Regions from separate parts of the Streptomyces luteogriseus genome, predicted to be linked through region 2. Evidence: riboswitches for the same ligand, from Rfam matches in the RefSeq annotation. Region 2 holds a riboswitch; the other holds the start of a gene.

Region 1 (3,941 bases), 2.9 Mb from region 2:
TTAATGCTGCGGGCTCGCCGTGTTTACGGGATGTTGCGAGTTCCTCACACGGTCGGTGCGCTCCTGGGGGGAGCCGAACCGCAGGCGGTGCGCGCCCTTCGCGCGCTCGGTGTGCAGCGCCGTGACCGCCCGCGCGCGCTCGCCGTCCCCACGCGCCACCGCGTCCACGATCGCGCCGTGCTCGGTCCAGGACTCCACCGGACTGGCCGGCGCCTCCACGGCGTACATCCAGGCGATCTTGTGGCGGAGCTGGGTGAGCATCGAGGTCAGCGCAGGGCTGCCGGAGGCCTGGGCGAGCGTCTCGTGGAACCAACCGCCCAGAGAGCGCAGGTCGTCGCTGTTGCCCCGGCGGGCCCGCTCCTGACCCAGCCGGACCAGACCGCGCAGGACCTTCAGATGCGCCTCGGTGCGACGCTGGGCGGCGCGGGCCGCACCGAGCGGCTCCAGCAGCATGCGCATCTCCAGCAGGTCAGCGGCCTCCTGCTCGGTGGGTTCCGCCACGCACGCGCCCGCGTGCCGGCGGGTCACCACGAATCCCTCGGCCTCGAGCGTGCGCAGCGCCTCCCGGACGGGCACCCTCGAGACGCCGTAGCGGCGCGCGAGGAGTTCCTCGGTGAGCCGGCTGCCGCGTGCGTGGACACCCGCGACGATGTCGTCCCGGATGGCCGTGCACACCGAGTGCGCGGGAATACGCATGACCGACCTCCGCTTAATCCCCGTGAAACGCCGACGAGCGGCGTGCGTTCCGTGACTCTATTGCAATGAGCCGGAATTTCCGACGGCAGACGACAATCCATGGATATTTTTTGGACAGCGGGCGGCCGTAAACGCCGAAAGCCCCGGCTCGGGGAGCCGGGGCTTTCGGGGAGAGCGGGGAGGTTCCGGTCAGACACCCACGCCGTGCGAGCGGAGGTAGGCGACCGGGTCGATGTCCGAGCCGTACTCGGGGCTGGTGCGGGCCTCGAAGTGCAGGTGGGGGCCGGTGACGTTGCCGGTCGCGCCGGACAGGCCGATCTGCTGGCCGGGGGTGACCTGCTGGCCCACCGAGACGCCGACGGAGGACAGGTGGCCGTACTGGGTGTACGTCCCGTCGTTCATCTTGATCACGATCTGGTTGCCGTAGGAGCCGCCCCAGCCGGCCTCGACGACGGTGCCCGCGCCGACCGCGTGGACGGAGGTGCCGCTGGCGGCGTGGAAGTCGACACCGGTGTGGCTGCCGGAGGACCACAGGCCGCTGCTGGCCTGGTAGCCGGTGGAGACGTACGAGCCGGAGATCGGGGACACGAAGGTGTTGAGGCGCTTGCGCTCGGCCTCGCGGGCGGCGCGCTCCTTGGCCTCGCGGGCCTTCTCGGCCGCCTCCTTGGCCCTCTCGGCCAGCTCGGCGGCCCGCTTGCGGGCGGCCTCCTCGGCCTTCTGCTTGGCGGCGGCCTCGTCGGCTGCGTGCTGCTGCGCGAGGGCCTGGGCGTCGATCTGCTGGGCCGCGGTGTCACCCATGGTGACGACCGGGGTGAGGCCGGTCTGCTCGGCGCTGGGTTCGGCGGCGAAGGCCGCGGGGGCCGCCACGGTGCCGATCACGCCGGTGGTGGCGAGAGCCGCGACGCCTGCCGCGCGGGCGGTGGAGCGCTGCATCCTGCTGGGACGACGGTGCTTCCCGGTGGCGCGAGTGAACGCCATGTGGTGGCTGGTCCTTTCCTTCCCTCTCGCCTACCGGGTTAGCTGACGGGTTCGGAGCAGGAAGGTCTCCTACGGACTCCCTCGCGACTCGCGCGGGCGCCCGATTCACCCCAGGGACTGCGATGGGTCCCCGGCTCCCCTGGCTCGCGCCGTACGGGGACTCGGCGATGACTGTCCGGTGCCGCGGGTGCGGCGCACTGCCTGACGAACAGCCTGGATGACGCTAAGCGGCGCCACTTTCAATTCCCAAACGAATCCAGGCTTTTGTAGCGCATCCCACAGGGCAGACAGGCAACTCCCATCCCAATTCGGGCATAAAGGGGCCCTGGTGCCTTTGAAGACAACCAGGGCCCCTGCACGCGCGTGCCGCTACTCGGCGGCGACGACGGTGACTTCGCCGATGCCGAGGGCCTCGACGGGTGCCTTGATCTGCGCCGCGTCACCGACGAGAACGGTCACCAGACGGTCCACCGGGAAGGCGCTCACGGCCGCCGCGGTGGCCTCCACGGTGCCGGTCGCGGCGAGCTGCCGGTACAGCGTGGCCTGGTAGTCGTCGGGCAGGTGCTGCTCGACCTGGTCGGCCAGCGTGCTCGCGACGGCCGCCGCCGTCTCGTACTTCAGCGGCGCCACGCCCACCAGGTTCTGCACGGCGACGTCCCGCTCGGCGTCGGTCAGTCCCTCGGCGGCGAGGGTGCGCAGCACCGTCCAGAGGTCCTGGAGGGCGGGACCGGTGTTGGGCGTGTCGACGGAACCGCTGATGGCGAGCATCGCGGCACCCGTGCCGTCCGGGGCGGACCTGAGGACCTGGCCGAACGCCCGTACGCCGTAGGTGTAGCCCTTCTCCTCGCGCAGGACGCGGTCAAGGCGGGAGGTGAGGGTGCCGCCGAGGCAGTACGTGCCGAGCACCTGCGCGGGCCACACGCGGTCGTGCCGGTCCGGCCCGATCCGGCCGATCAGCAGCTGCGTCTGGACGGCGCCCGGGCGGTCCACGATGACGACCCGGCCGGTGTCGTCGGCGGTCACCGGCGGCACGGGACGCGGCTCGGCCGAGGAGCCCGTCCAGGCGCCCAGCGTGTCCCCGAGCAGGGCGTCCAGGTCGATGCCGGTGAGGTCGCCGACGACCACGACGGTGGCCGTGGCGGGACGGACGTGCTTCTCGTAGAAGGCGCGCACGGCCGCGGAGTCGATGGCGGCGACGGTCTCCTCGCTGCCCTGCCGGGGCCGCGACATGCGCGAGTCCGCCGGGAACAGCTCCTTGGAGAGCTCCTTGGCGCCGCGGCGGGAGGGGTTGGCCAGCTCGTGCGGGATCTCGTCGAGGCGATTGTTGACCAGCCGTTCGACCTCGCTGTCGGCGAAGGCGGGCGCCCTCAGGGCGTCGGCGATCAGGCCCAGGCCCTTGGTGAGCCGGGAGGCGGGCACCTCCAGGCTGAGCCGGACGCCGGGGTGGTCGGCATGCGCGTCGAGAGTGGCACCGGCGCGCTCCAGTTCCGCGGCGAAGTCCTCGGCGGAGTGCTTGTCGGTGCCCTCGGAGAAGGCCCGGGCCATGATCGTGGCCACACCGTCGAGTCCGGCCGGCTCCGCCTCCAGAGGCGCGTCCAGCAGCACCTCCACGGCGACGACCTGCTGGCCGGGGCGATGGCAGCGCAGCACCGTCAGGCCGTTGTCGAGCATGCCGCGCTCGGGGGCCGGGAAGGCCCAGGGCCGGGCGTCGCCCGCCTGCGGCCGGGGGTGGAAGTCCATCGTGGCGAGCTCGGTCACTTGTCCGCCTCCTCGTTCTCGTCGGTGGCCGCGGCTGCGGTGTCGTCGGTGATGCCGGCGTCCTCGGCGGTCTCCGCCTCGCCGGTCTCGCCGGCGACGGGCTCGTAGACGAGCACCGCGCGGTTGTCGGGTCGCAGGCGGGCCTTGGCGACCTCCTGGACCTCCTCCGCCGTGATCTCCAGCACGCGCTGGACGGCGGTCAGGGCGAGCTGCGGGTCTCCGAAGAGCACGGCGTACCGGCACAGTTCGTCGGCGCGGCCGGCGACCGTGCCGAGCCGGTCCAGCCACTCGCGCTCCAACTGGGCCTGGGCGCGCTCCATCTCCTCGGGCGTGGGGCCCTCCTCGGCGAACCGGGCGAGCTCCTCGTCGATGGCGGTCTCGATGACCGGAACCTCCACGTCGCCGGACGTCTTCACGTCCAGCCACCCCAGGGAGGGAGCACCGGCGAGCCGCAGCAGGCCGAAGCCGGCCGCGACGGCCGTACGGTCGCGTCGCACGAGCCGGTTGTA
Region 2 (3,941 bases):
TGAGCGAGCCGATCTGGTTGACCTTGACCAGGAGCGCGTTGGCCGCGCCCTCCTCGATGCCGCGGGCGAGGCGCTCGGGGTTGGTGACGAACAGGTCGTCGCCGACGAGCTGGACCTTGTCACCGAGCTTGGCGGTGATGGTCTTCCAGCCCTCCCAGTCGTCCTCGAACAGCGGGTCCTCGATGGAGACGAGCGGGTACGCGTCGACGAGCTCCGCGTAGTACTCGGTCATCTCGGCCGCCGAGCGGTCCTTGCCCTCGAAGGTGTAGACACCGTCCTTGTAGAACTCGGAGGCGGCGACGTCGAGGGCGAGGGCGATCTGCTCGCCGGGCGTGTAGCCGGCTTCCTTGACGGCCTCGAGGATGAGGTCGAGGGCCTCGCGGTTGGAGCCCAGGTTCGGGGCGAAGCCGCCCTCGTCGCCGAGGCCGGTGGCCAGGCCCTTGCTCTTCAGGACCTTCTTCAGCGTGTGGTAGACCTCGGCGCCCCAGCGCAGGGCCTCGGAGAAGGACTCCGCGCCGATCGGGGCGATCATGAACTCCTGGATGTCCACGTTGGAGTCGGCGTGCGAGCCGCCGTTCAGGATGTTCATCATCGGCACCGGCAGCAGGTGCGCGTTGGGGCCGCCCAGGTAGCGGAACAGCGGCAGGTCGCTGGCCTCGGAGGCGGCGTGGGCGACGGCGAGCGAGACGCCGAGGATGGCGTTGGCGCCGAGGGAGCCCTTGTTGTCGGTGGCGTCCAGGTCGAACATCGCCTGGTCGATCAGGCGCTGCTCGGTGGCGTCATAGCCGACCAGCTCCGGGCCGATCTGCTCGATGACCGCGAGGACGGCTTTCTCCACACCCTTGCCGAGGTAGCGGTTCGAGTCGCCGTCGCGGAGCTCGATGGCCTCGAAGGCGCCCGTGGAGGCGCCGGACGGGACGGCGGCACGACCGGTGCTGCCGTCGTCGAGGCCGACCTCGACCTCGACCGTGGGGTTGCCTCGGGAGTCCAGGATTTCCCGGGCTACGACGACGTCGATGGACGGCACGAGCATCTCCTTTTGATGTGACGCGGTGACGCGGGTCGCGCGGACCCGGCGAGGTGCGGGCCTTGGTGGCTCGCGACATGAGCCTAACCGGCTCCGGGCGATCGGCCACCGGGTCGCCCACCTCATGGACAGAACCGAGAGTAAATTGTTTCCGAACGGAACAAAGCCGGTTGCCGAAAGAACCCCGCCCCGGTGCGTACGGGGGAGGACGCACCGGGGCGGGGAGCCTGTGGACCCTGGGCGGGTCCGGGCGGGCCGGGCCCCTGGCGGGCCCGGTGGGCCGCTGGTTACTTCAGGTGCAGCTGCTGGCCCGGGTAGATCAGGTTGGCATCGGTGACGATGTCCTTGTTCAGCTCGAAGAGCTTCTCCCAGCCGCCCTTGACCTTCTCGTCCGCGGCGATCGAGCTGAGGGTGTCACCCTTGACGACCTTGTACTCGCCGTCGCCCTTCTTGACCTTCTTGCCGGTCGGGGTGGTGACGGTCTTCTTGGCCGCGGGGCGCTCGTCGGAGCGGGAGGCCGGCTGCTGGGTCTCGCGGGACTCGGTGCTCTGCTGCTGGCTCTGCGAGGAGCTGCCCGAGTCGTTCGTGGAACCGCCGCCGGTGTAGGCGGCGCTCGACAGGCCCTTGCCGCAGACCGGCCAGGCACCCTTGCCCTGGCCCGCGAGGACCTTCTCGCCGATCTCGATCTGCTGCGCCTTGGTGGCCTGGTCGGCGGTGGCGGCGTACTTGGTGCCGCCGTAGCCGGCCCACGTGGAGGCGGAGAACTGCAGACCGCCGTAGTAGCCGTTGCCGGTGTTGATGGACCAGTTGCCGCCGGCCTCGCACTGGGCGACGGCGTCCCACTCGGAGGCGGTGGCGGCGGAGGCGCTGCCGGCCGCCATCAGCGGAGCGGCGACGGCGGCACCGGTGACGCCGGCGAGCGCGACGACGCGGGTGGCCTTGGACGGACGGCGGTGCTTGCCCTTGCTGGAAAACAGCATGGTGGATCCCCTCACCGACGCCTGCGAGGTGAGCTGTCGGGTTCGGGCCGGTTGAGTTGCCCGGCCGCGCCCCTCCCGGGACGCGGCTTCACCCCAAGCCCTTCCGGCACAACTGTCCGGTCGGGCACCTACCTTGGGTCCCCCGCTCCTGCCTACGGCGCTTGACGCGACGACTGTTCCCGTACGGCCGCTGGCAGGATTCGGCGTTGCGGCAGCCGGGGCTCGTGGTGACGAGCGGTCACGACCGTAGACACGCGATCCACGGAATTTCAAAGACGATCAGGGCTTCTGAGATCTATCTCTCACGGGTCCCAAACGGTACATTAGCCGCTAATCATGACGTGAACTCGCGCGGTTTCGGGGTGACTTCCACCCTCGTTTCCGCACTGCCCGAACGGCTACTTCTCGTCCCCTTCGCCCTCCACCGCGAGCTTCTGACCGGGGTGAATGAGGTTCGGGTCGGTACCGACGGCCTTCTCGTTGCCGTCGTAGAGCGCGTGCCATCCACCGCTGACGTCAAGGGAGTCGGCGATGGACCAGAGACTGTCGCCGACTCCCACGATGTAGTCGCCCTGGGCGGGGTCGACAGAGCCCTCGTCGGAGCCCGCGTCGCCGCGCGAGGCGTGACGGCCCGTGGACTCGTCCGCGCGGCCGCTGTCGGACGGGAGGGTTTCGTCGGCACTGGGGCCGCGGTGACGGCCGGATCCGGTGTCGGTCAGCTCCGAGGAGTCGTCACTCTGCCGCGACTTACCGGACTTGCCACTCCCGGGGGTGGCCGACGGAGAGCTGCCGGACCGCTGATCCCGCTCTGTGGAGTCGGAAGATTCAGGCGACTTGTCCGACTTAGCCTTTTCATCCTCCTCATCCGACGGCGAGTCGGACGACGACGGGGACGAGGACGGACTTGCCGAAGGCGACGACCCGAGCGAGTCGAGCAGGCCGGGCGAGTCCGTCGGGCCGGACGAATCGGATGAACCGGACGCGTCGGAGTCCGAGTCCTTGCCCTGCTCGAGCCCGGAGAGCAGTCCGCAGGTGCGCCACGCGCCGACCCCCTGGTCGGCGAGGATTCTCTCGGCCACGGCTATCTGCTGGGAGCGGCTGGCCAGGTCCGCGCTCGCGGCGTAGTCGAGGCCGCCGTGGTTCTCCCAGTCCTCCTGGGACAACTGCAGGCCGCCGTAATAGCCGTTGCCGCTGTTCTGGCTCCACGCACCGCCGGTCTCGCAGTCCGCGACCCGGTCCCAGGTCGTGCCGTCGGCCGCACTGGCGCCGGAGGCCCCGAGGAGCGGGATCGCGATGGCGGAGCCGGTCACGCCGGCCGCCACGAGGAGAGCCGGAGCCTGACGGGGGCGGCGGTGCCGACCGTTCCCGGAGAGCATACGGAGACCTTTCGCGAGACAGCAGTGAGCAACGCTGCGTGATTCCCCGCCGCGTTGATGGGTGAACGTATCGGCAGACGATCACTTGTCACAAGTTCATGCCGCGCAGATCACGTGAAGATCACAGGTCTGATGTTTCGTCACGTCATGCCGGTGCGAACTCCACCGGCAGCGTGCGCAGCCCTCGCATGATGAGGCCGCCGCGCCACCGCAGCTCGGCCGGATCCGCGGCGAGCCGGAGGTCAGGGAGCCGGGTGAGCAGGGTGGCGAGCGCGGTCTGGCCCTCCAGGCGGGCGAGCGGGGCGCCGAGGCAGTAGTGGATGCCGTGGCCGTACCCGAGGTGTTGGTTGTCACGTCGGGAGAGGTCCAGCACGTCCGGATCGGCGAACCGCTCCGGGTCCCGGTCCGCGGCGGCCAGGACGACGAGGACGGGGTCGCCGGCCCCGATGCGCTGCCCGCCGAGGGTGAGGGGCTGCGTGGCGAAGCGCCAGGTGGCGAGTTCGACCGGGCCGTCGTAGCGGAGGAGCTCCTCGACGCCGGTCTCCAGGAGGCCGCTCT

The links. Region 2 has a riboswitch for cyclic di-AMP ahead of BJ965_RS22935 (LysM peptidoglycan-binding domain-containing protein). Riboswitches for the same ligand answer to the same signal wherever they lie in the genome.
Region 1: it holds a riboswitch for cyclic di-AMP, as region 2 does, so the genes downstream of both, BJ965_RS09720 (M23 family metallopeptidase) here and BJ965_RS22935 (LysM peptidoglycan-binding domain-containing protein) in region 2, are expected to answer to the same signal.

The regions. Positions count from the first base shown of each region.
Region 1 is NZ_JACHMS010000001.1:2,226,467-2,230,407, forward strand. Features, by position in the region: gene BJ965_RS09715 (GntR family transcriptional regulator) at 1-696, opposite strand; gene BJ965_RS09720 (M23 family metallopeptidase) at 886-1,674, opposite strand; cyclic di-AMP (ydaO/yuaA leader) riboswitch at 1,687-1,851, opposite strand; gene BJ965_RS09725 (M16 family metallopeptidase) at 2,044-3,432, opposite strand; gene BJ965_RS09730 (M16 family metallopeptidase) at 3,429-3,941, opposite strand, start outside.
Region 2 is NZ_JACHMS010000001.1:5,158,146-5,162,086, reverse strand. Features, by position in the region: gene eno (phosphopyruvate hydratase) at 1-1,027, opposite strand, end outside; gene BJ965_RS22935 (LysM peptidoglycan-binding domain-containing protein) at 1,315-2,007, opposite strand; cyclic di-AMP (ydaO/yuaA leader) riboswitch at 2,011-2,177, opposite strand; gene BJ965_RS22930 (LysM peptidoglycan-binding domain-containing protein) at 2,406-3,383, opposite strand; gene BJ965_RS22925 (cytochrome P450 family protein) at 3,529-3,941, opposite strand, start outside.